Linked DNA regions of Vreelandella piezotolerans. The protein of the gene in region 2 interacts with the protein of the main gene of each other region in a pairwise test. Links are inferred from orthologs where the notes say so. Each region holds a gene or a part of one and is shown on either strand. Other genes may lie near its edges. The genes, in order: GYM47_RS02495 and GYM47_RS09980.

The links.
Region 1: the proteins of GYM47_RS09980 (region 2) and GYM47_RS02495 interact in binary tests that used the Escherichia coli proteins (3 or more experiments, as listed by UniProt). The link is inferred for Vreelandella piezotolerans from one-to-one orthologs.

Annotation. Positions count from the first base shown.
Region 1 is NZ_CP048602.1:537,809-547,764, reverse strand. The notes cover bases 4,730-7,681. They hold GYM47_RS02495 (single-stranded-DNA-specific exonuclease RecJ), read right to left. Parts: upstream 7,128-7,681; coding sequence 5,331-7,127; downstream 4,730-5,330. Other genes in these bases: thrC (threonine synthase), read right to left, coding at 7,134-7,681; GYM47_RS02500 (YitT family protein), read right to left, coding at 4,730-5,259. Also shown: GYM47_RS02515 (OmpP1/FadL family transporter), read right to left, coding at 6-1,358; GYM47_RS02510 (MerR family transcriptional regulator), read left to right, coding at 1,621-2,067; GYM47_RS02505 (heavy metal translocating P-type ATPase), read left to right, coding at 2,040-4,553; more of GYM47_RS02500, read right to left, coding at 4,642-4,729; more of thrC, read right to left, coding at 7,682-8,522; GYM47_RS02485 (homoserine dehydrogenase), read right to left, coding at 8,526-9,842; GYM47_RS02480 (DsbC family protein), read right to left, coding at 9,928-9,956. UniProt on the Escherichia coli protein: Single-stranded-DNA-specific exonuclease.
Region 2 is NZ_CP048602.1:2,164,197-2,176,199, reverse strand. Bases 3,890-6,871 are described here. They hold GYM47_RS09980 (DNA topoisomerase III), read right to left. Parts: upstream 6,380-6,871; coding sequence 4,400-6,379; downstream 3,890-4,399. Other genes in these bases: GYM47_RS09975 (ABC1 kinase family protein), read left to right, coding at 6,566-6,871; GYM47_RS09985 (hypothetical protein), read left to right, coding at 3,986-4,375. In the rest of the region: GYM47_RS10015 (GGDEF domain-containing protein), read left to right, coding at 1-498; GYM47_RS10010 (DUF2784 domain-containing protein), read left to right, coding at 517-927; GYM47_RS10005 (ParD-like family protein), read left to right, coding at 1,150-1,356; map (type I methionyl aminopeptidase), read left to right, coding at 1,349-2,137; GYM47_RS09995 (S8 family serine peptidase), read left to right, coding at 2,252-3,556; GYM47_RS09990 (hypothetical protein), read left to right, coding at 3,621-3,860; more of GYM47_RS09975, read left to right, coding at 6,872-7,816; GYM47_RS09970 (GNAT family N-acetyltransferase), read right to left, coding at 7,823-8,443; GYM47_RS09965 (SEC-C domain-containing protein), read left to right, coding at 8,563-10,383; GYM47_RS09960 (AmpG family muropeptide MFS transporter), read right to left, coding at 10,411-11,781; GYM47_RS09955 (FKBP-type peptidyl-prolyl cis-trans isomerase), read left to right, coding at 11,914-12,003.

The DNA.
Region 1 (9,956 bases), 1.6 Mb from region 2 along the record:
GTCGATCAGAACCGATAGGTCAACTGGGCACCGAAACCATGGGCTTCGTTTTTGTAGTCGGCTGAGTAAGTCGCGCCGCCGACGGGAATACCACCGGTTTGGGCACTGGCAAGCAGGTCTTGGCGATCTTGCTCAACAAAGGTGCTGCGCTCGGTGAGGTAGGAGTAGGCAAAGTCCAGCGTCAAGTCAGGGGTCGGACTCCAGCCTGCGCCAAGCGAGAAGATGCGCCGGTCATCGGACGGAATACGTACGCTGCGGTCTTGGTCATTGGTAGGCGTGAAGTCTAACGTCACACCTGCACGCAGGGCTAAGGTCGGCGTTAACTGATACTCACCGCCTGTGGCAAAGGCCCAGGCATTCGAGTAGTTTTGCTGCTCGTTGGTAATTTCATTGCCCTGGCTGCCTACAATCGAGATTTCTTCAAACTGGCTCCAGCGCACCCAGGAAGCCCCGAACATCAACTTCAGGCGATCCGTCATTTGCTGCGTCAACGATAAGTTGACCGTTTCAGGCGTGGTCAAGTCCAGGCTCGCCGTATCGGCACGCACGACGTTACCCAGCGGATCTGTGGCTTGGAAGGTGCCCTCCAGCTCGTAATCCACTGCCGAGCGATAGGTCAAGCCCAACGTGGTCTCGGGTACCGGCTGATAAATAACACCCAGGTTATATCCCCAACCGTCATCGTCACCCTCTACCCGAGAGTCGATGTCGCCTGCTGCATTAAAGGCTGCGCTGGTGGGCAACTGGCGACGCAGCTCACCCTCTACTTGGTTATACGTAATACCGATACCGGCCGACCACTGATCGTTAAAACGGTATGAAACGGTCGGCTGGGCGCTCACGACACGTAGTTCGGTATAGTCGCCAAAATAGCGGCCTTGGAACGTATCTTCGTACTCGGTTTTAGAACCAAACGGCGCATAGACACCAAAGCCGAACGCCAGCTGTTCGTTGACAGGATGAGCATAAAACGCGAAGGGAACCAGCGTGCCGGGCACCATATCGCCATCGTTAGTACCTGGGATGCCACCCACAGGTATCTGCACACCATTCGGTGCGCCACCCTGAGCAACCCCAGCATCCAACGTACGGCTAGCGCTCACATTACTAATATCCGTATCGACGCTCAGAAAAGTACCGCCCGCCGTAATCTGGGCGCGGTCGAGGAACGACATACCCGCCGGGTTACCGTACACGATCGTGGCATCATGAACGTTGGAGCTGCGTCCTGCATGGCCGTAACCCTGGCCGCTGACGCTCTGCTCGTTGATTTGATATCCGCCTGCGTTGGCTTGGCTAGCAAAAGCTACTGATGCTACCGCGGCCACTAGGGTTAGTTTTTTGAAGTTATTATGCATTGTGGGCCTCTCTCCCGATGATCCGGCGGATTCTGCCATCCACCCGCGTTGTTCTTACACCTCAGTTTTCGCCCAATGTCGGGTTTGGTTCAAGGGCAAACGAGCGTTTTATTTTGTTTTTTGCTTATACATTAGTCGCACGACTGTTTTAAATCAGTGTTTTAGTCCTTTCGGCTGAGTGACCAGCAACGCTTGACCTATGGGTTACCCAAAGGTTTTACACTCACAATACGTTAACCACACACAGGGGTTGGGCATGCCAATGAGCGATTTAAAAGTGGGGGAGCTCGCCAAGCGTGCTCACGTGACGCCTGAGACGGTACGCCACTATACGCGCGAAGGCCTGCTCTCCCCCCGCCGGCATCCTGAAAACGGCTACCAGCTCTTTTCTAATAACGACCTGGAGCGTCTGCACTTTATTCAGCGAGCGCGAAAATTGGGGTTTAGCGTCGCGGAAATCCGCGACATTTTGGCCCATGCCGACCAAGGCGACTCCCCCTGCCCGCTAGTGCGCGATCTGCTCGCTCACCGGCTGCCGCAAATACGCGCACGCATTGCCGAACTCGAAGCACTCGCCCAGCGAATGGAACAGGCACTGGAAAGTTGGCAGGACATGCCCGATGGCACCCCGGATGGCCACAGCCTGTGCCGCTTGATCGAAAGTTTTCCCGAGGAGGCCCCATGCAGCACGACACCGAGCAAACCATGATGCTGACCCGCACCGTGCCGGGCATGAACTGCCAGGGCTGCGTCAAGCGCATGCGCGAGGCCATTCAAGCGCATGACCCAGCGGCCCAAGTGGAGGGCTTTCCGGCAGAAAAGCGTCTGGAAGTGGCCAGTTCCCTCGACGATCAAGCGCTGGATAGTGCTCTCAACGAAGCGGGCTACCCACCCAGCAACGACACAAGTGACGTATCTCACCAAGACGCGCCGTCGTCCACCGACTCACAGAGCACTCCCGTGGCTGCGCCCCAACAGCGCCTGCTAATTAGCGGCATGACCTGCGCGGGCTGTGTCAAAAGCGTCGAAAAAGCGCTTGCCAACACGCCCGGCGTCAGCGGCGCCTCGGTGAATTTCGGCACCCACACCGCACACATCACCGGCAGCGCTACTCAGGAAGCGCTAATGGCCGCCGTGGCCGAAGCGGGCTATCGCGCCGAACCGATCGTGGATATGCGTGACGCCGAGCGCACGCGCGAGGCGCAAGAGGCCGTTACCTACCGCCAGCGCCTAAAGGGCAGCGTGCTGTCACTCTCCCTCGCGATTCCGCTGATGATGAGCATGTTCGTCTATCACCCACACGCCATGGGCGTGGGCCGCCTGTACTGGCTGGTGATTGGCCTGCTGACGCTCGCCATTTTGGCCTTTCCTGGGCGGCACTTTTTCACCAACGCCTGGAAACAGCTCAAGCATCATCAGGCCAACATGGACACCCTGGTGGCAATGGGCACTGGCACCGCCTGGCTCTACTCGATGATGGTGGTGCTCTTCGCCCCCTGGCTGCCGGAGGTGGCTCAGGGCATCTATTTTGAAGCGTCGGCCATGGTGGTGGGGTTGATTCTCCTGGGTAACGCCATGGAGTTACGTGCCCGCGGTCGCACGAGCAATGCGCTTAAACGGCTGCTCGACCTGCAGGAGAAAACCGCCCGGGTGATCCGCAACGGCGTCGAACAAGAGATCGCGGTGGACGACGTCGCGCTGGATGACCGTATCCGCGTGCGCCCAGGCGAGCGGCTTCCGGTAGATGGCGTGGTACTCGACGGCCAGAGCTATATCGATGAGTCGATGCTCACCGGCGAACCCGTGCCAGTGCACAAAACGGCGGATGACGAGGTCAGTGCGGGCACGGTGAATGGCAACGGCAGTTTAGTCTACCGCGCCACGCGCATCGGCCGCGATACCCGTTTGGGACGCATTACCGAGCAGGTCGCCAGCGCCCAAAACTCTCGCCCACCGATTGGTGAGCTGGCCGATAAAATCTCAGGCGTGTTCGTGCCCGCCGTGATGATCATGGCCGTGTCGACGGCCCTTGCCTGGTACAACCTGGGGCCTGCCCCGGTGGTCATTCATATGCTGGTCACTGCCACGACCGTGCTGATCATTGCCTGCCCCTGCGCGCTGGGCTTGGCCACCCCGATCTCCACCATGATTGGCGTGGGCAAAGCCGCCGAGCATGGCGTACTGGTGCGCAGCGGAGAGGCGCTGCAAACCGCGAGCCGCCTGACCACCCTGGTGGTCGATAAAACGGGAACGCTGACCGAGGGCAAACCGCGCGTCACCGAGGCAACGGTGCTGCATAACGACAGCCCCCAAGTGCTGGCCTGGGTGGCCGCCCTAGAGAGCCGCTCGGAACACCCGCTGGCCAAAGCGCTGACGGCCTACGCCGAAGAGCACGACGCCCGCCCCGATACGCTGGCTAGCTTTGATAGCGTGACCGGCGGCGGTGTGAAAGGCACCAGCCAAGCCAATGACGCGCTGCTGCTGGGCAATGCGCGGCTATTGGAGGAGGCTGGAGTCGACCTCTCCCCAGCGGACGAGCACATTCGCCAGCTGGAAGCCAAGGCGCGCTCGCTGGTCTATTTAGCGGTGAACGGCAAGCTGGCCGCCCTTTTCGGCGTTAGCGACCCGCTGCGCAACGATGCCGCGGCCGCCGTGAAGCGCTTGCAGGACGATGGGTTAACCGTGGTAATGCTCACGGGCGATAACGAGCATACCGCCGCTGCGGTGGCCCGCGAGGTCGGCATTAGCCAGTTCAAGGCTGGGATGACGCCCGATGACAAACATGCAGAGATCGAGCGCCGCCAAGCGGTGGGCGAAGTCGTTGGCATGGTGGGCGACGGCATCAACGATGCCCCCGCACTGGCCCGAGCCAACGTCGGCTTTGCCATTGGTCAGGGCACCGATATCGCCATGGAGAGCGCCGGTATCACGCTGATGCGCGGCTCGCTGCACGGCGTGGCCACCGCAATCGAACTGAGTCGGGCCACGCTGACCAACATCAAGCAGAACCTGATCGGCGCGTTTGGCTATAACGTGCTGTGCATCCCAATTGCCGCCGGCGTGCTCTACCCGATGACCGGCATGCTGCTCTCACCGATCCTTGCTGGGGCGGCCATGTCGCTCTCGTCGATCACCGTGGTCAGCAACGCCAACCGCCTGCGGTTATGGAAGCCCAGCCAACAGGAGGCCGTATGAGTTTACTGATCAACCTTGCGGGTATTGCCATCATTGGCTTGATCGTCTGGTGGTTTTGGCTTAACTAGATGATTTTACGTCATCACGGCTAGCTCACCCCGATATAACGCCCTGGCTTATGGTTCAGAGCGATGATTAGATTGAGCATCAGCGCGCCGAGTACCGAGTAGCCTACTCGATCCAGGGGGAGCTGAGTCAGGGCAATCAGCAGAATCACGCCGTCAATGCCGAGCTGCACATAGCCCGCCCGCAGGCCGTGTTTGTCCTGCAGGTAGAGGGCGAGAATGTTGATACCGCCAAGGCTGGTACGGTGGCGAAACAGCATCAGCATGCCAATGCCCATCAGCGCCCCGCCCATCAGCGCCGCGTAGAGCGACGGCACGTTGGCAAATTCGACCCACCCCTGGGTGAGCTCGGAGAACAGCGAGACCAAGCCAATGGCGACAAAGGTGCGCAGCGTAAAGCTCCACCCCATGCGTTTGATCGCCAGATAGTAAAACGGCAGGTTGATGGCAAAAAACCAGACGCCAAAACCCCACCCGGTCAGGTAATTGAGCAGTAGCGCCATCCCTGCGGTGCTACCGGTGAGCAACACCGCGTGGGTATAGAACGTCACCCCGAGTGCGACGAACAGCGTCCCCAACAACATCGCCATGATGTCTTCGTAGGGCTTGTGGGGGTCCTTGGGAAGATCTTCCATGCGCATGAGAGCGTCCTTTTTTGGGATTATTGGAGCGGCCGCTCGAGCGGCCAAGGACGCGAGGATAGCGGAGAGCGTTAAACGGGGCTAGCGTGCTCCACCATCAGCTGCAGCGACTCGCGTCCCCGCCAGCGGTTACGATTGAGCTTGTACGCGCAGTGCAGCGTGTCGCCCACGCCAAACGAGGGCAGCTCCCCCGGCGTGAGAGCGCGAAACCAAATCGCTTTGCGGGTCACCGCTCCCATGGAGAGCTCCATCATTAGGTGTGAACCCTCCGCCCCAACGGGGCGTAACGCCTCGACGATAAAGCGCCCTTCGAACAGCGGCGGATCGAACTCCCGCCCGTAGGGGCCCAAGGTCTCGATCTCTTCCAGCGTGGCCAACGAGAGCTGGGCAGTCGAGAGCTCGCCATCGGTCCACAGACGCGGGTAGAGCGGTGTATCGCCCAACTGCTCGCTCACCGCCTGCAAAAACGCCGTTTTGAAGGTATCGAGCTGCTCCCGCGGCACGCCGACGCCTGCGGCACCACTGTGCCCGCCGAAGCGCGGCAGCGCCTCGGGCGCAAGCTCGAAGGTGCGCTGCAGGGCATCCCTTAGGTGCAGCCCCTCGATGGAGCGCCCGGAGCCGGTGAGCATATTAGGTGCCGCTGCCCGCGTCAGCACCACGGCTGGACGCCCGTAGGCCTGGACCAGCCGCGAGGCGACGATGCCCTGCACGCCGGGGTGGCCATCTTCCAGAAGCACCACGACGGCAGGCTCGTTGGCCTCCAAAGCAGGTGCGGCGAGCGCCCGCGCCTCCTCGGCCATATCCGCTTCGATGGCCTTGCGCGATTGGTTATCCTGATCGAGCACCTCGAGCTGCCGGTTCGCGACGCCGTCACTCTCGGCCAGCATGAAGTGAAGTGCCGCGTAGGGGTCGTCCAATCGTGAGCGAGCGTTGATTCTCGGCCCCATCTGAAACGCCAGTGTTTCGGCATTGAAGGGCACGCTGTCGGCCCCTAAGCGCGCGGCCATGGCTCGCCAGCAGGCGGCGTCCATGCGGTTGATTAGCGTCAGGCCATGGCTGACCACCGCCCGATTGGCGGGGCTTCCGCCTAGCGAGACGCAGTCCGCCACGGTGCCTAACGCCACGTAGGAGAGCCACGGCGAGAGCTTCGGCGTGGCCTCGGGCAGCGCGCCCCACTCCACCAGTACACTGCGGGCGAGTGACATCAGAAGCCACGCCACCATGCAGCCTGCAATGGTTTTATCCGGGTAAGCGCAGTCGCCGCGGGTCGGGTTCACGCAGGCGTAGGCCGAGGGCGGCGGGCCCTCCAGGGGCAGCGCGTGGTGGTCGCTGACCACCACATCGATACCCGCTGCTTTCAAGCGCGCAATGCGCGGCTCGTCAGAACTGCCGCAGTCGGCGGTAATCACCAGCGTCGGCAGCGGTTTTAAGCTCAGCGTTCGATCCACCAGCGGCAGGCTGATGCCGTAGCCATCGTGAATACGGTGGCCAATCAAACTGTGCAGCTTGTGCTCGGGCACGCCAAACAGCTCGACCAGCGTGCGCCGAATGACCACGTGGGAGGTGATGCCATCCACATCGTAGTCGGTCAGAATACCGATAGACTCGCCCTCGGCGACCGCTTGAGCAACGCGCTCCGCCGCACGAGGGCCATCGGCGAGTTTTTCAGGATGGACGAGATAGCGCAGGCTCGGTGACACCAGCGGCGCCAACTCACCGGTATAGCCTGGCAGCCGGGAGGCCAACAGCCGCGCCTGCAGCTCGCTCAGTCCTTCTGACTGGGCACGTAAATAGACAGCCTCGTCCAGGGGACGAGGCTCTAAGCGGGGATGGTGACTCTGCTGAGAAAGGGGTGACACCTGGGTCATATCACCTCAGCGGCGGTTGTCAGCAACGAACTGCTGGACCGCGCTCAATTCGGCGGGCAACACCGTGTAGCGCTCTTCGCGCTCCAGCAGGTCGTCCATGTGGGTCGGCAGCGGTACGCCCTGGAAGCCCGCTTTCACCACGGCTTCGGCGAACTTTGCCGGGTGCGCGGTAGCCAGGGTGATCATCGGTGTGGTGGTATCCACACGCGCCCGCTCGGCCGCGCGGTAGCCAGTGGCCGTGTGCGGGTCGAGAATTTCCCCGGTGCGATGATGCGCTTCTCGAATCACTTCCAGGATCGTCTCGTCATCGACGCTGTAGCTCGCGAACTTCTCGCGCAGCTTGGCCAGCGGCGCATCGGCAAGCGCGGTGGGCGCTTGCTGGAAGCGCTCCAGCAGCGCGGCCACGGCGGCCCCGTCGCGGTCGTAGGCATCGAACAGTAGGCGCTCGAAATTGGACGACACGACGATATCCATGGAAGGCGCCAGCGTGGCTGCCAGCTCTTTCTTGGAGAAGTCGTTGGCCGCGAGCGTGCGGTGCAGAATGTCGTTGGCGTTGGTGGCGATGATGAACTGCTTCACCGGCAGGCCCATCTTGTAAGCCATATAGCCTGCAAAGACGTTGCCGAAGTTGGCCGAGGGCACGCAGAAGCTCACTTCCCGCTGGGGCGCACCCAACGCCACGCCAGCGGCCACGTAGTAGACGATCTGGGCCATGATGCGCGCCCAGTTGATCGAGTTCACCGCCACGAGCCGCGTGCCGTTCAAGAAGTCTTGGTTGGCAAAGCTGGCCTTGACCATCGCCTGGGCGTCGTCGAAGTTGCCCTCAATGGCGATGTTGAAGACGTTGTCGGCAAGCACCGAGGTCATCTGGCGACGCTGCACTTCGGAGACGCGGTTGTGGGGGTGCAGAATGAAAATATCGAGGTTGTCGCAGTGGCGGCAGCCTTCGATGGCCGCCGAGCCGGTATCCCCGGACGTGGCCCCCATGATCACCGCGCGCTCACCGCGCTTTTTCAGGAAGTGGTCCAGCAGTCGTCCCAGCAGTTGCAGCGCCACGTCCTTGAAGGCTAGTGTCGGGCCGTGAAACTGCTCCAGCAGGAAGTGGCTGGCATCCAGCTGCTTCAACGGCACCACCGCGTCGTGGTTGAACGTGGCATACGCCTCGGTCACCAGACGGCGGAAGGTCTCGTCATCGATCTCACCGTTGACGAACGGCTTCATCACCCGAAAGGCGATCTCGGCGTAGGAGAGCCCGGCCATGCTGGCCAGCTCCTCTTTGGAGAATTCGGGCAGCGTTTCCGGAACGTAAAGACCGCCGTCGCTAGCCATGCCGGTGAGCACTACCTCTTCGAAAGAGAGCGCGGGCGCTTGCCCACGCGTGCTGATATAGCGCATCGGTTACTCTCCCTCGTCCAGGCTTTCCACGCGAATTCGCGTGACGGGGCCTGCAATATCCGCCATGGCTTCGATCTCACGGATCGCTTCGTTCATCTGCTTCTCTTTGGTGCGATGCGTCAGCAGAATGATCGGCACCAGTTCGCCTTCGGTGGCCTCTTTTTGAATCAGTGCCTCGATGGAGATGCCCTGCTCGGCCAAAATCGTGGCCACGCGGGCCAGCACGCCAGGACGGTCCACCGCCAGCAGGCGCAGATAGTACGCCGTGGTGATCTCTTCCATCGGCATGATCGGCAGCTGACTAACGTCTTCGTCGATGCCGCTAAACGCCAGATAAGGCACGCGGTAGTGGTGGTCGGTGGCAATGTCCCGCGCCACGTCCAGCAGATCGGCGACCACGGCTGACGCCGTAGGCTCGGCACCGGCACCCGCGCCGTAATAGAGCGTGGGACCAACCGCATCGCCCATCACCGCAATGGCGTTTTTCACGCCGTGTACATTGGCGAGCAGACGCTCTTTGGGAATCAGCGTGGGGTGAACACGCAGCTCTAACCCTTGATCGGTGCGCTTGGAGATCCCCAGATGCTTGATGACGTAGCCGAGGTTGTCGGCCTGCTCCACGTCCTCGGCGGTAATGCGGGAGATCCCTTCGGTGAAGGCTTTTTCGAACTGCAGCGGCACACCGTAGGCAATGGAAGCCAGGATGGTCAGCTTGTGCGCCGCATCGATGCCTTCCACATCGAACGTCGGGTCGGCTTCGGCATAGCCCAGCGCCTGGGCTTCGGCCAACACGTCTTCGAAGGCACGGCCTTCGTCGCGCATGTGGGTCAAAATGAAGTTGCCGGTGCCGTTGATGATACCGGCCACCCACTCGATACGGTTGGCCCCCAGACCTTCACGCAGCGACTTGATGACCGGAATGCCGCCCGCCACGGCGGCTTCGAAGGCGACGATCACCCCCTTTTCATGGGCGGCACGGAAAATTTCGTTACCGTGGACGGCGATCAGCGCCTTATTGGCGGTGACCACGTGTTTGCCGTTGGCAATCGCGGTGAGCACCAGTTCACGGGCGATATCGTAGCCGCCAATCAGCTCGACCAGTACGTCCACATCGGGGTTGTTGGCGACTTCGAACACGTCGGTCGTCGCTTTGATGCCGGTAATGTCGCAGTCGGGATGAATACTGCGGTGGGCTACCTGCTCGATCACGATCGGGCGGCCTGCACGGCGGCTGATATCGTCCGCGTTGCGCGTCAATACGTTGAAGGTGCCACCACCGACAGTACCTAACCCACAAATGCCTACTCTTACCGGTTTCAAAATACGTCCCCTTTCATGTTGGGCACCCGCAGGTGCCGCTTCTTGAATCAGTGTCTCAGCGTGTTCGTTCGTCACTCATGTGACGTTATTCGTCTTCCAAGCCTAACATGGCCA
Region 2 (12,003 bases):
GCGTTGACGAAACTCAATAACCGGGGCCACTTTATGAACGTGGCTAAACAGCTGCTGCAGAGCTGCCAAGCCGATCGTACGCCGTTCAGCCTATTGATGATCGATGTGGATCACTTCAAACACATCAACGACACCTGGGGGCACAGCTATGGCGATGGGGTGCTGGTCCGTATTGCCGAGGTCTGCGCCAACGCGCTGCGCCCATCGGATGTGATCGGACGCTTTGGTGGGGAAGAGTTCGTGGTGGCTCTGCCGAGCACAAGTGCTGCCGAGGCGGAGCACATCGCCGAACGCTTGAAGCAGCGAGTGGCGGCATTGGTCTTTAAAGATGGCGTGAGCGAACTGACACCGAGCGTCACCATCGGCGTAGCCACCAAAGATGCAGAAGCGAGTGGATTGGAGGCGTTGATCAAACGCGCTGATGAATTACTCTATGAAGGCAAACGCGCTGGTAGAGACCGCGTGGTGGTAGGCCGCGAAGGTCTCAGTCCCCGTTAACCAACCGGCTTTGATGTGATGTTGCCCAGCCAATGGCTACTACTTGCCGATCTCGTGCTGATTCTCCACGTGCTGTTCGTCGCTTTCGTGGTGGTTGGCGTGGTGGCTATTTACGTTGGGCGAGGATGCCGCTGGGCGTGGGTCCATCATCGTCCGTTTCGGTTACTCCATTTGAGCGCCATTGGTTATGTAGTGGCGCAGGCATGGTTAGGAGTGGTATGCCCGTTAACTACCCTGGAAATGGCGCTACGCGCCGAGGCGGGCGTTGCTACCTATGCAGGATCGTTTATTCAGCACTGGTTGCATCGTTTGCTTTATTTCTCCGCGCCAGAATGGGTGTTTGCGGTGGTCTACACGCTGTTTGGTGGATTAGTGCTGGCCAGTTGGTGGGTCGTCCCACCGAGGCGGCGAGGTAAACCACGCGGTTAAACACTCTACATGGTGATATACATTTGAATAACCGGCGGTTAGCCAGCAATGCCGTGCCGATTTCGAGAGACAGATGTAACCTCCCATCCCAATAGCGCCACCCCTGACACCGTTGGCCCTCGGCAGGCCATTTTGTTGATGGCAGCCGTCACTTGCTGCGCCTATTTTGAAAATATATGATACGTATATATTGTGTATTCATTTCATATATTAGGTGGCGTGATGGGTATCGTGAAGATTGACGATCAGTTGCATGAAGAATTGCGCAAAGCGAGCACGGTGATGGTGCGTTCAATCAACGCACAGGCGGAGTATTGGATCAAAATAGGCATGCTGGCTGAGGCAAACCCCAGTATGTCTTTCACTGACATTATTCATGAACAAATGAAGCAAGCCGACGTGGATGTCAGGAAGGTGATGGGTGAGTAGGGTTGCGCTGAAAAGTCCAGCAGAGCTTGCCTTGATGCGTGAGGCTGGAAAGCTGCTGGCGCAGGTATTTCACTATCTCGACACGCGCATCGTGCCGGGGATCTCGACGATGGCTATCGACCGCTGGGCCGAGCGTTACATTGTCGATGAACTGCACGCCCGGCCGGCGAGCAAGGGCCAGTACGATTATCCCTTCGTATTGAATGCCTCGGTGAATCACGTGGTATGTCATGGTATCCCATCCGACACCCAGATATTGACATCGGGGGATATCGTTAATGTGGATATCACCCTGGAAAAAAACGGCTTTATCGCCGATTCCAGCAAAACGTATTTGGTAGGGGACGTGACGCCCAACGCCAAGCGTTTGGTGGATAAAACCTATGAAGCCATGTGGCAGGGTATCCATGCGGTCAAGCCCGGTGCCACATTGGGCGACGTGGGGTACGCCATTCAGTATCACGCTGAACGCCACGGCTATTCGGTTGTACGTGAATACTGCGGCCACGGCATTGGTCGTGAGATGCACGAAGAGCCTCAAGTGCTGCACTATGGTAAGCGGGGCAAAGGCCTTACGCTGCAAGAGGGAATGGTGTTCACCATTGAGCCCATGATCAATATGGGCAAAGCCAAAATCAAAACCAAGCGCGATGGCTGGACCGTTGTCACCAGCGACAAAAAGCTCTCGGCGCAGTGGGAGCACACCGTGGCTGTGACGGCGACGGGGGGTGAAGTGCTGACGCTGCGCGATGACGAACACCTACCCGTCCTCAGCGATTAGCGCGGCGTCATCATCCTCTTCTGGCGATGCGTCCCATGTGCGTTAAGCTGAAACGGCAGGTGCTAACATGTGCTTGTCGTACTGCGCTAATGCTCAAAGAAAAGGATGTCGACGATGGCGAAAAAACCAACGGATAAGGGCAATATGCCCACACAGCAGCCACGCGCCACGGTTGCTTGTGGCCCTGAGAAGCTGCTGCTGGACGCCCTGGAGCGCGGAGGGAGCTGCCTGGAGACCGGGCGCTTTCTCATCAGCTATCGCGATGGCCAAGTGGAAGAGGGCATCCAGGCATTGAAAGCCCATCACCTACGCGTCGCGGATGCCCGTGACTTCAACGATCAAGCGGTGAGCCTCGAGGAAGCCGGAGATGCCGAGGCAATGGTGTTTCCTGAGATCGGCGTGGCGCTGATCGGCGGTGATGCCATCGAGCATCATGGCATGGGCGTGCTGGATGCGCTTGCGGCAGATAGCCCCATCGAGATCATCGAGCCGGAGTATTTTGCGTTCTCGGAACACTCGGAGTATCTCCGTGGCTTCTTACGTGCTGCCACTACTATCGCACAGGATTTGGGCGTAGAACTGGATAGCGAAGAGGCCCCGTCCGAACTAGAAACAGCGCTGCGGCCGACCTGGGGGTTAAGCCGATGCAAGGTGCCGCAAAGCTGCTGGAGCGGAGCGGGCATCAAAGTCGCTGTATTGGATACCGGCATGGATCTGGGCCACCCCGATTTTGCAGGCAGGGAGTTCGTTACCCGCTCGTTCGTTGGAGAGGCCGTCCAGGACATGAACGGGCACGGTACCCACTGTATCGGCACCGCCTGCGGCCCTCAGGCTCCTGCCGGTACGACGCCGCGCTACGGCATCGCTTACGACGCGCAGATTCAGGTGGGAAAAGTCCTCACTAATGCCGGCAGCAGTACCGGAGCCGGCGTGCTGGCCGGTTTGAACTGGGCGATTGCCAATCGGTGTGAAGTGATTTCGATGTCGTTGGGCAGCCAAAGCCCGGTACAGGCGGCCTACACTCATGCCGGGGCCGCGGCGCTGCGTAACGGCTGCCTGGTGATTGCCGCCGCGGGGAATGCCGCGACGCAAACGGGGGCACCGGCCAATTCGCCCACGGTGATGTCGGTGGCGTCTCTAGACCCCAGCTTATCGCCCTCTAATTTTTCCAACTACGGAAAAATTGAGATTGCGGCCCCTGGCCGCGATGTTTTTTCATCGTGGCCACGGCCCACGCGGCATAAATCGATCAGCGGCACCAGCATGGCCGCGCCCCACGTGGCGGGCTGCGCGGCGCTCTGGGCACAGTCGGATGCCTCGCTGCGTGGCCGCAAACTCTGGGAGCAGTTAGTGGCTTCTGCTAAAGCGTTGCCTCTGCCTGACGCTCAGGTAGGCGTTGGACTGGTGCAGGCCCCTTAACTCTCACTATGCGCTGGGTGTCTAAGCTCCAGCGCCCAGCGCACGACTTGTGGAGAGACACTCAATGGCAACGGTCACGCTATGGCTAATCACGATCTCCAGCGATCAACCGATTCAAGACATCGCCACCCGCCTCAGCGCCGAAGGGCTCACGGTCCGTGAGGTGCTAGAGGAGATCGGCTGCATTACCGGTGCTGCCGACGATGCCACCGCGCAGCGGCTTAAACAGGTGCAAGGGGTGTTAGATGTTGCTCCCGATGTACCCATGGATCTTGGCCCACCGGGGGCAGATGAGACGTGGTGACGACCACTATTATCATCCTGTTAACTAACCGAAATTCCTATGGTCATGCACTAAAGTAGCTTCTGTACTGAGGCGACGTCAGCATTGGACGACGTTCATTTCGCCAAGTAGTGAAGGGCTACGTCATGCCTCCCATTTCCATCGATGTGCAATTCACTGAGCTCATGAATCAGCTCCGTCACTTAGGTGCCATTCGGTTTGTGATGATGGGAGTTTGTGCCGCCTTTACTATTGGGCTTCTAACGGCACATTACTCACTGCTAGATGAATGCAACATGCAAGCAATCGAGCGCGCGTTTCATACTCGAATGATCGGCATTATCATCATCGTACTCTTCGCAATCTTCGAGTTATCAGCAAGCTGGCAATACAAACAATTTGCTGATCGAGCGAAAGCGTTAGAGGGCGAAAATGGCGCTGTGTTCAAAGACAGAAAAGTATGCTTATTTGGCCTTGTCACACTCATATCGCTGATCGTTTACGCGCTGCTTCTGGTAGTTTGGTGGTTTTTGTAGCAACGCATCGCCAGGCGGGAGTGCCTAGACCGTTGCTTTCTTGGTTCGCCGCTTCCCCGCCGCACTGCTGCGGCTCCCCGTGGTTTTCTTACTGCCGGTACTCTTGTTGCCAGTACTTTTACGTCGCGTATAGCTTTTCTTAGAAGTACCGCTGCGTTTGGCGGGGCTAGCCGCCTCGCCTTGTGCGTTTTGTAGGCTGTGGCGCAGTTTGGCCGCGTCGCTTTGGCCGAGCAGCGCGCGTAGGTCTTCTAGCAGCGCGTGTTGAAAGGCGTTGGGGTCGTCTTGCTGTTCGGAAATGGCCCGCAGGCGCTGCTCCCAAAGGGCGGTACGTTCCGGCGAGCTGACGGCGCTGGGCAGGGCGGCGATGAGCGCGCAGCCGAGTTTGGTGGCGCGTAGGGCTTTTTGCTGTCGCACCAAGTAGCCTCGCTGTACCAGGGTTTCGATGATGCCAGCGCGAGTGGCTTCGGTACCCAGGCCATCGGTGTCACGCAGCGTACGGCGCACCTCTGGATCCTCCACGTAGCGGCCAATGTTCATCATCGCTTTGATCAGGCTGGCATCGGTGAACGGCTCCGGCGGCCGGGTTTCTTTCTCTTCCACGCCTGTGCCAAGGACCTGGCAGGCCTCGCCTTGGGTGAGCGGCGGCAGCGGCGGGGCTTCTTCGCGGGTGGTGAACAGCGGCTTCCAGCCAGGGTCGAGAATGCTTTGCCCGCGGGCGCGAAAGACTTCGTTTAGCAGAGTGAACTCGGCTTTCACTTCGAAGGTGCGCAGCGGACGGTAGAACTGCGCCATGACGTTGCGCACGATCAGCCGAAATACATGGGCTTCGGTAGCGGAAAGCTGGCTGACATCGGCGGGTTTTCCCGTCGGAGCCAACGCGTGGTGCGCGCCTACCTGCTTGTCGTTCCAGGCTTTCGAGCGCAGGGTGAAGTCGGCCCCGTCGAGCCATCCTCGTAACATGTCGTCATTCTGGCAAGCACCACTTAGGCTGCGCTGGGCAAGCGCCAGGTGCTCCTCGGGCAAGTAGCGGCAGTCGGAGCGAGGGTAGGTAATCAGCTTGTGCTGTTCATAAAGCCGCTGACAAATATCCAGCACCATCTGGGCGGAAAGCCCGTGTCGACGGGCGGCATCAACCTGGAGGGCTGAGAGCGAGTAGGGTAGCGGGGGCGCTTGGCGTTTCTCCTGCTGCTCTAGACTGCTGAGTGTACCATGCGTGCCGGGGAGCTGGGCGGCCAGTGCATCAGCGGGCGTGCGGTCCGTCAGTCGGCCTTGATCATCCAGCGGTTGATGGGCTTTCGGTGCCCACCACGCGCGCAGCTGCCCCTGCGCCACCTGTAAATCTACCCAAAGCGGGTAGAACGGGTAGGGCTTGAAGTCGCGGATGCTGTTGTCTCGCCGCACGATCAGCCCCAGCACCGGGGTTTGTACCCGGCCCACCGAGAGCACGCCATCGTGCCCGGCCTGGCGGCCGGTGAGCGTCCAAGCGCGCGTCAGGTTGATGCCGTATAGCCAATCGGCCCGGGAGCGAGCCTGGGCGGCCTGAAACAGCGGCTGAAACTCAGCATTCGACCGCAGGCTGGCTAGCGCTCGGCTGACCGCTGGGCGGTTGAGGTCGCTAATTAAAAGCCGCTGCACCGGGCCACGGTACTTCAAATGTTCGATCACCTCTTGCACCAGGAGTTGACCTTCACGGTCTGGATCGCCTGCGTGCACCACGCTGGTCGCCTGTTTGATCAGTTTGCGAATCACCGCGAGCTGGCTGCGGGCTTTGGGGCGCGGGGCGAGTTGCCATGTGCCGGGCACGATGGGCAGCCGGTCGAGGCGCCACTGTTTATCGGCAGGGTCGTAGGCTTCAGGTGGGGCTTGCTCCAGCAAGTGACCCAAACACCAAGTCACCGTGGTATCGCCGCACACAATCGCGCCTTCCTGGCGCTTGCCGCCACCGGGCAGGGCGTCGGCAATGGCACGGGCGAGGCTGGGTTTCTCGGCGATAATCAAGCGCATACGGTAGGGCCCTGGCAGCGGTCTTCGACAGAGGGTCATGGTAGCAGAAGCCGCCCGGCGGTTGGGCGTGAGGCGTGAAAATTTATACAGCTACTCGAAGGGTGTCGCGTAAAATTTTGGCGTATAGTTTTTGTATAAAATTAGCGAATTGAGTAAGCTGATACTAAATCTTAAGAGGTCAAGTTCATGCGCGAGCGCGGTAGAACACGACGGTTATTTGGGCTGGGTGCCCGCACGGGTGGGGCTTTGCTTAAAACGCGGCTGGGAGGCCAAGCGGATTGGCGGTCGCTGGGCGAGGCGCTTTTCGAAGGGCTTTCGGAATTGAAGGGCCCGGCCATGAAGCTGGCGCAAATCATGTCCCAGTGGGATGACCTGCTGCCACCCGATCTTGCCAACGAGCTGGCGCGTCTACAGCGTCAGGCTGAACCCATGCCCTGGACTAAGATTCACGAGGCGCTGGTGCTCCAGTACGGCGATATCGACCAGCACTTCCATGAGATCGAAGAGCGCCCCTTTGCCAGTGCCTCCATGGGGCAGGTTCATAAAGCGGTCACGCTAGACGGCGAGACGGTGGTGCTCAAAGTGCAGTATCCCGGCCTTGCCGACGTGTTGGAGAGCGATCTAAAGCAAGTCAAGCGCATCATGGGGCTGGGGCGCTGGTTCAAGGTGCCCCAAGCACGGCTGGATGCGCTGTTCGAGGAGCTGGCGGCGGGCCTGCGTGACGAGCTGGATTACCACGCCGAGGCCGAGGCGCTGGCTCGCTACCGGGAGCGCTACCGTGATAATCCCGCGCTGGTGATCCCTGAGCCGCTTTTTGAACTCTCTGGCCAGCACGTGCTGGCCATGCGCTTTGTCGACGGCACGCCGCTGCGCGATTTAGAAAGTGCCGACGACGCTACACGGCAAAAGGTGGCGGTGGCACTGGCAGATTGGATCACCGAAGAGCTGTTTACCTACCGTGAACTGCACGCCGATCCCCATGCGGGTAACTTCGCTTGCGACGACCAGGGCCGTTTGGTGATTTACGATCTAGGTGCGGTGATCCCCGTCCCCGAAGCGCGGCTCAAAGCCATGATGCAGCTACTGGATGCCACCCTGGCTCGAGACCCGCTGGCCATGGATGAGGCGCTAATGAAGATGGGCGGCCGCCAGGGCCAAGGGGCGCCGCTGGCACTATATCGGGAATCCGCCGAGTGCATTACGCCGCTGTTCGCGCCCGGCGAGCAGGATTTTAGCGACGTGCGCGTTCACCGCCGCTTGCGGGAACTCACTCCTAAAGTATGGGCGGCCATGGACCGCCTGCAGCCACCGGCAGATACGCTTCTGCTCTCACGTGCGCTCAATGGCCACTACTGGAATCTGGTGCGCTTGAAGGCGCGTTTGGACATGCATGGACGCACCGAGCCGCTGCTGCGCTGGGCTAGAGGTTCGGCATGAGCCGTATCAGCTCGTCAATGGCTTGAGCCAGAACACCAGGGTCTTTTCGGTCTCCTGGTCATGGCCGCGATCTTTCCAGGCAAAGAGTGCCCGCAGGTTTGGGTAGCGCTGGTAGCCTTGGCTCTTCCAAAAGCCGTTCAGCGGTGCATATGCTGGCGGTTTGTCAGGATGATCGACCTCGCGCTCGACGGCGCAAAAGGCCGCCGTTTCGAATCCTCGAGCCTTGGCATGAGCTTCCCGGGTTTGCATGAACGCTTTGCCAATGCCTTGACCACGATAGTCGTGTAACAGCACCGACTCGCCGTAATAAAAGACACCGATGGGGGCGATGCCCGCCGTTTCGAAAGGCTGACGAAATGCCTCCACCTCGTTGACCAGCGGTTGGCCCGTGGAGGCCCCCACGAGGCGTTCACCATCGAAAGCGAGCACGAACAAACTGGCCGGATTGTCTGCGTAGCGGCCCAGGTAATCTGCCTCGTAGTCCAGATCACCTTCGTAAAGGTAAGGGTAGTCGTGAAAGACCTGGATGCGCAGCCGCGCCAACGCGTGTAGGTGAGGGGCTATGGCGCGTCCCTGGCGAGTGATTAGCTGAAGATCGTTCATCGCGTCGTCGCTCTTGTCTAGCATCGTTGTCGTTACACTAGCAGGACCAGGGGCGAGGGCCAATCCTCCTGCGTGTGGCGCATCGACCGTGTTAGACTATGCCGCCGAATAGTCGGTGACCGATCAACGTGTTGGAGATGGCAATGCTAGCGGTATGGGTCGATCAACTGCTGGGATTTGCCTCAGGGGCACTCTCGGCAATCAGGCAGCAGGAACACTATCCCGATTTCATGACCTGGGTGCGTGACCAAGGCGCTGCCTGCTTCAACGATAACGTGGCGACAGCACAAGCCTTGGCGCCCATTCTATGGTCGCAGACACCCTTGGAAAGGTTGAATTTTGCCTGCGAACCCTTGGCGACGCCAGGTCGCAACGAGCCTTGCTGGTGCGATTCAGGGCGCAAATACAAGCAGTGCTGCTACCGCGTCGAGTTTCCAACGGACATTCCCGAGCAGATGATGTGGATGCTGTCGCTGCGCGAGTGGAAGGGCGCCACGCTGAAAGCTGCGCTGGAGAGCCAGCAGGCACCGGCGCAAGCCCTGCTGGAAGCGGGATTAATTGCCGCTGAGAGTGGTCAAACGGGCCGCTCTATGCAGATTTTGGAGTCGCTGTTCGATGGCAGCGACTGGTCGCGCCTGCCTGAGCAAGCCGAGCCCGCTTTCGAGATTCTGTTGGATATCTACCAAGAGCGCGGTTTTACTCGCAAGCGCGCCGATTTACTGGACGACGTCATGGAGCGTGGGCCGCTCTTCCTGCGTGGCGTCGCCCTGGAGCGGCTATGCTTGATGCACTTGGATAACGATGATCTAGACAGCGCCCGGGCGGCATTCGTGAAAGCCCAACAGGCGCTGCCCGATTCTCCAACGCTGGCGTATATCGAAGCCATGCTGCTGCTCCACGAAGGCCATGAGGCCGAGGCTAAAGAGCGTGCCAACTTTTGGTATCGCCGCTTGGTACGTCAGGGTGATCTGGAGGAAGACCAGCTCGACTTCTTGGCCGCTTTGGCGGATAACCCGGGTGCCACGCTGGCCGATCAGCTCTTGAGTGCCGAAGAGGACATGGCCACGCCGCTGGTCTCCCTCCAAGCGCTGTTGGCCGCGCTGCCCGTGGCGCCAAAGCTTTCGATCGAGCAGGATCCGGACTCGGGACGGTTGCTTTACACCACCTCGGCTCGTGAAGAGACGCTGTTTGCTGCCTGGCACGAGCAGTTCCAGGTCATGGTAGACGAGGACGTGGCCCTGGGCTTCCGTGACGATCCTTGGGGCAATGCCGTGGAGTGGATGTCGGCGTTGTGCGCACATCCGGAGTGGCTAGACGCCCCTCAGGTGGTGCAAGACCTGACGTTGGCACTGACCAGCCGCTTCGGCAGCTTGCCGTGGATGGCGCCGTCGTTGCTGGAGCCGCTGGCCCTGCGGTTGTCACGCTGGTTGGAACAGGCGCGCGCGGCTGGCGAAGGCAGCCTATGCTGGGACGATGCCGATAACGCCATTTTGCTGCGCACCGGTTTGGCGCTGGTGGTAGGCATGGAGCGCGGCGCTCGCCAGCACTCCCGAGAGCTGGCCGAAGAACTGCTGACCATCGATCAAGAGGACAGTTTGGGTTTGAGAGAACTGGTGCTCGATCAATTGCTACGCGACGACCGTAACGCAGAAGCGCTGGCGCTGACCGAAGAGCCCCAGAAAGACGATGGCTCACTGTTGCTGGGGCTGCTCATGGGACGCACGCTCGCGCTTTATCGTTTAGGCCAGCAAGACGCGGCGGAGTTGGCCATTCAAGCCGTCAAGGCCCATAATCGCCACGCGCTGGACATGATTTGCGCCGAGAATCCGAGGCCTTCCATGCCCCATGCCGATGGCCAAGTGGACCCGGGTTCACGGGCGGAAGCGTGGCAGTATCGTACGCTGATGCGTGACCAGTGGCGCACAACGCCTGGGGCGCTGGAGTGGCTGGCCACTCACTGCTGATGACGGCTGGTCTCGTTGGACGAGCGGCTAATCACGTGCGCCGCTCGTCGGAGCGGCCACCAGCTGCTTGTCGCGGCTTATCCATATCGCCAGCACGATGGCAGGCAAGCCAAGCAGCGTCGCGATGACGAAAAACGTTGGATAGCCTTGAGCGCTCACCACGATGCCGCCAAAGCCGCTCAGGAATTTCCCCGGTAGTGTCATTAGCGATGAAAACAACGCGTATTGTGTGGCGGTATAGGCGCGCGAGGTCAAGCTCGACAAGAACGCGATAAACACGGCACTTGCCAATCCGTTGGCCAGATTATCGCCGATGATCGTCACCACCAGCATGGGTAGCTGGTTACCGACCAGCGCGAGCACTGCAAACAATAGGTTGGTGATCATCACCAGCCCCGCACCCACTATCAACAGCGCTCCAATACCGTACCGGGCGACTAGCAGTCCCCCCAAAATCCCCCCTGTGATACTCATGGCGATCCCAAACACATTGGTGACGTTAGCAATGGTCGCCAGCGAAAAGCCCAGGTCGATATAGAGCGGATTGGCCATGGAGGCCATGGCCAAGTCGCTGATACGAAACACGGCAATGAAGATTAAAAGAGCGATCGCTTTCACGCCGAAGCGACGAAAGAAATCGGTAAACGGGCAAACGATAGCGCCAATGGCCCAGGCCCCCAAACGTCGCAGTGTTTTAGGCTGCCCCCGGCTGGCACGAATGAAGGCGCGTACTTTGGGTTCATGGATGAGCTGCACGTTTAACGAGGCCCGCTTGGGTTCGGGGCGAATCAACACGGTCATCACGCCAATGCCCACCAGCGCCGCCATGGTCAGATACGCCGCGTGCCACGAAACCGCCGAGGCCACGTAGAGCGCCCCGGCGCCCGCTGCTAACAGTCCGCCGCGATAACCGATGATGTAGGTCGATGCCATGGCTGCCTGCACATCGTCATCGGCGGATTCGATACGATAGGCATCGATGGCAATGTCCTGCGTAGCGGAGCCAAATGCCACCAGCAGTGCAAAGGCGGCCACCCAACCCAGATTGCCTACCGGCTCTAGCCCCGCTAGCCCGATGAGGCCAGCAGCAATCATCCCTTGGGCGAGCAACATCCATCCCCGGCGTTGCCCAAAGGCGCGGGTCAGTAGCGGTAGTGCGAGCCGGTCTACCACCGGGGCCCAGAAGAATTTGATCGAATAGAGCATGCCAATCCAGGCGAAAAAGCCGATGGCGGCAACGTCGACGCCGTCGCTGCGCAGCCAGGCCGAGAGTGTCGAGAACACCAATAAAAAGGGCAAGCCTGCCGAAAAGCCTAAAAACAGCATGGTGATCACGGGCGCTTTGCAGTAGATGCCAAGCGCCGCCAGCCAACTGCGCTGGGGTATCGGGGTGGGCATGAAAGGGGCTTCTCCAGAAAGAAAACATCGGTGACGTGGCCCGCTGGAAAACCCGACGATGTTAGACTGTGCCAAGGATTCATGGTCAGCGTGCCATGACAAAGGCGACAGCTTACCGGAGAGGAGTTTTCCATGTCGATTACCGCCCATCAGGTAGTGACCTTGCACTACGTACTCAGCGATGTGCTCAGCGATGGTAGCACCCGCGTGCTGGATGACTCC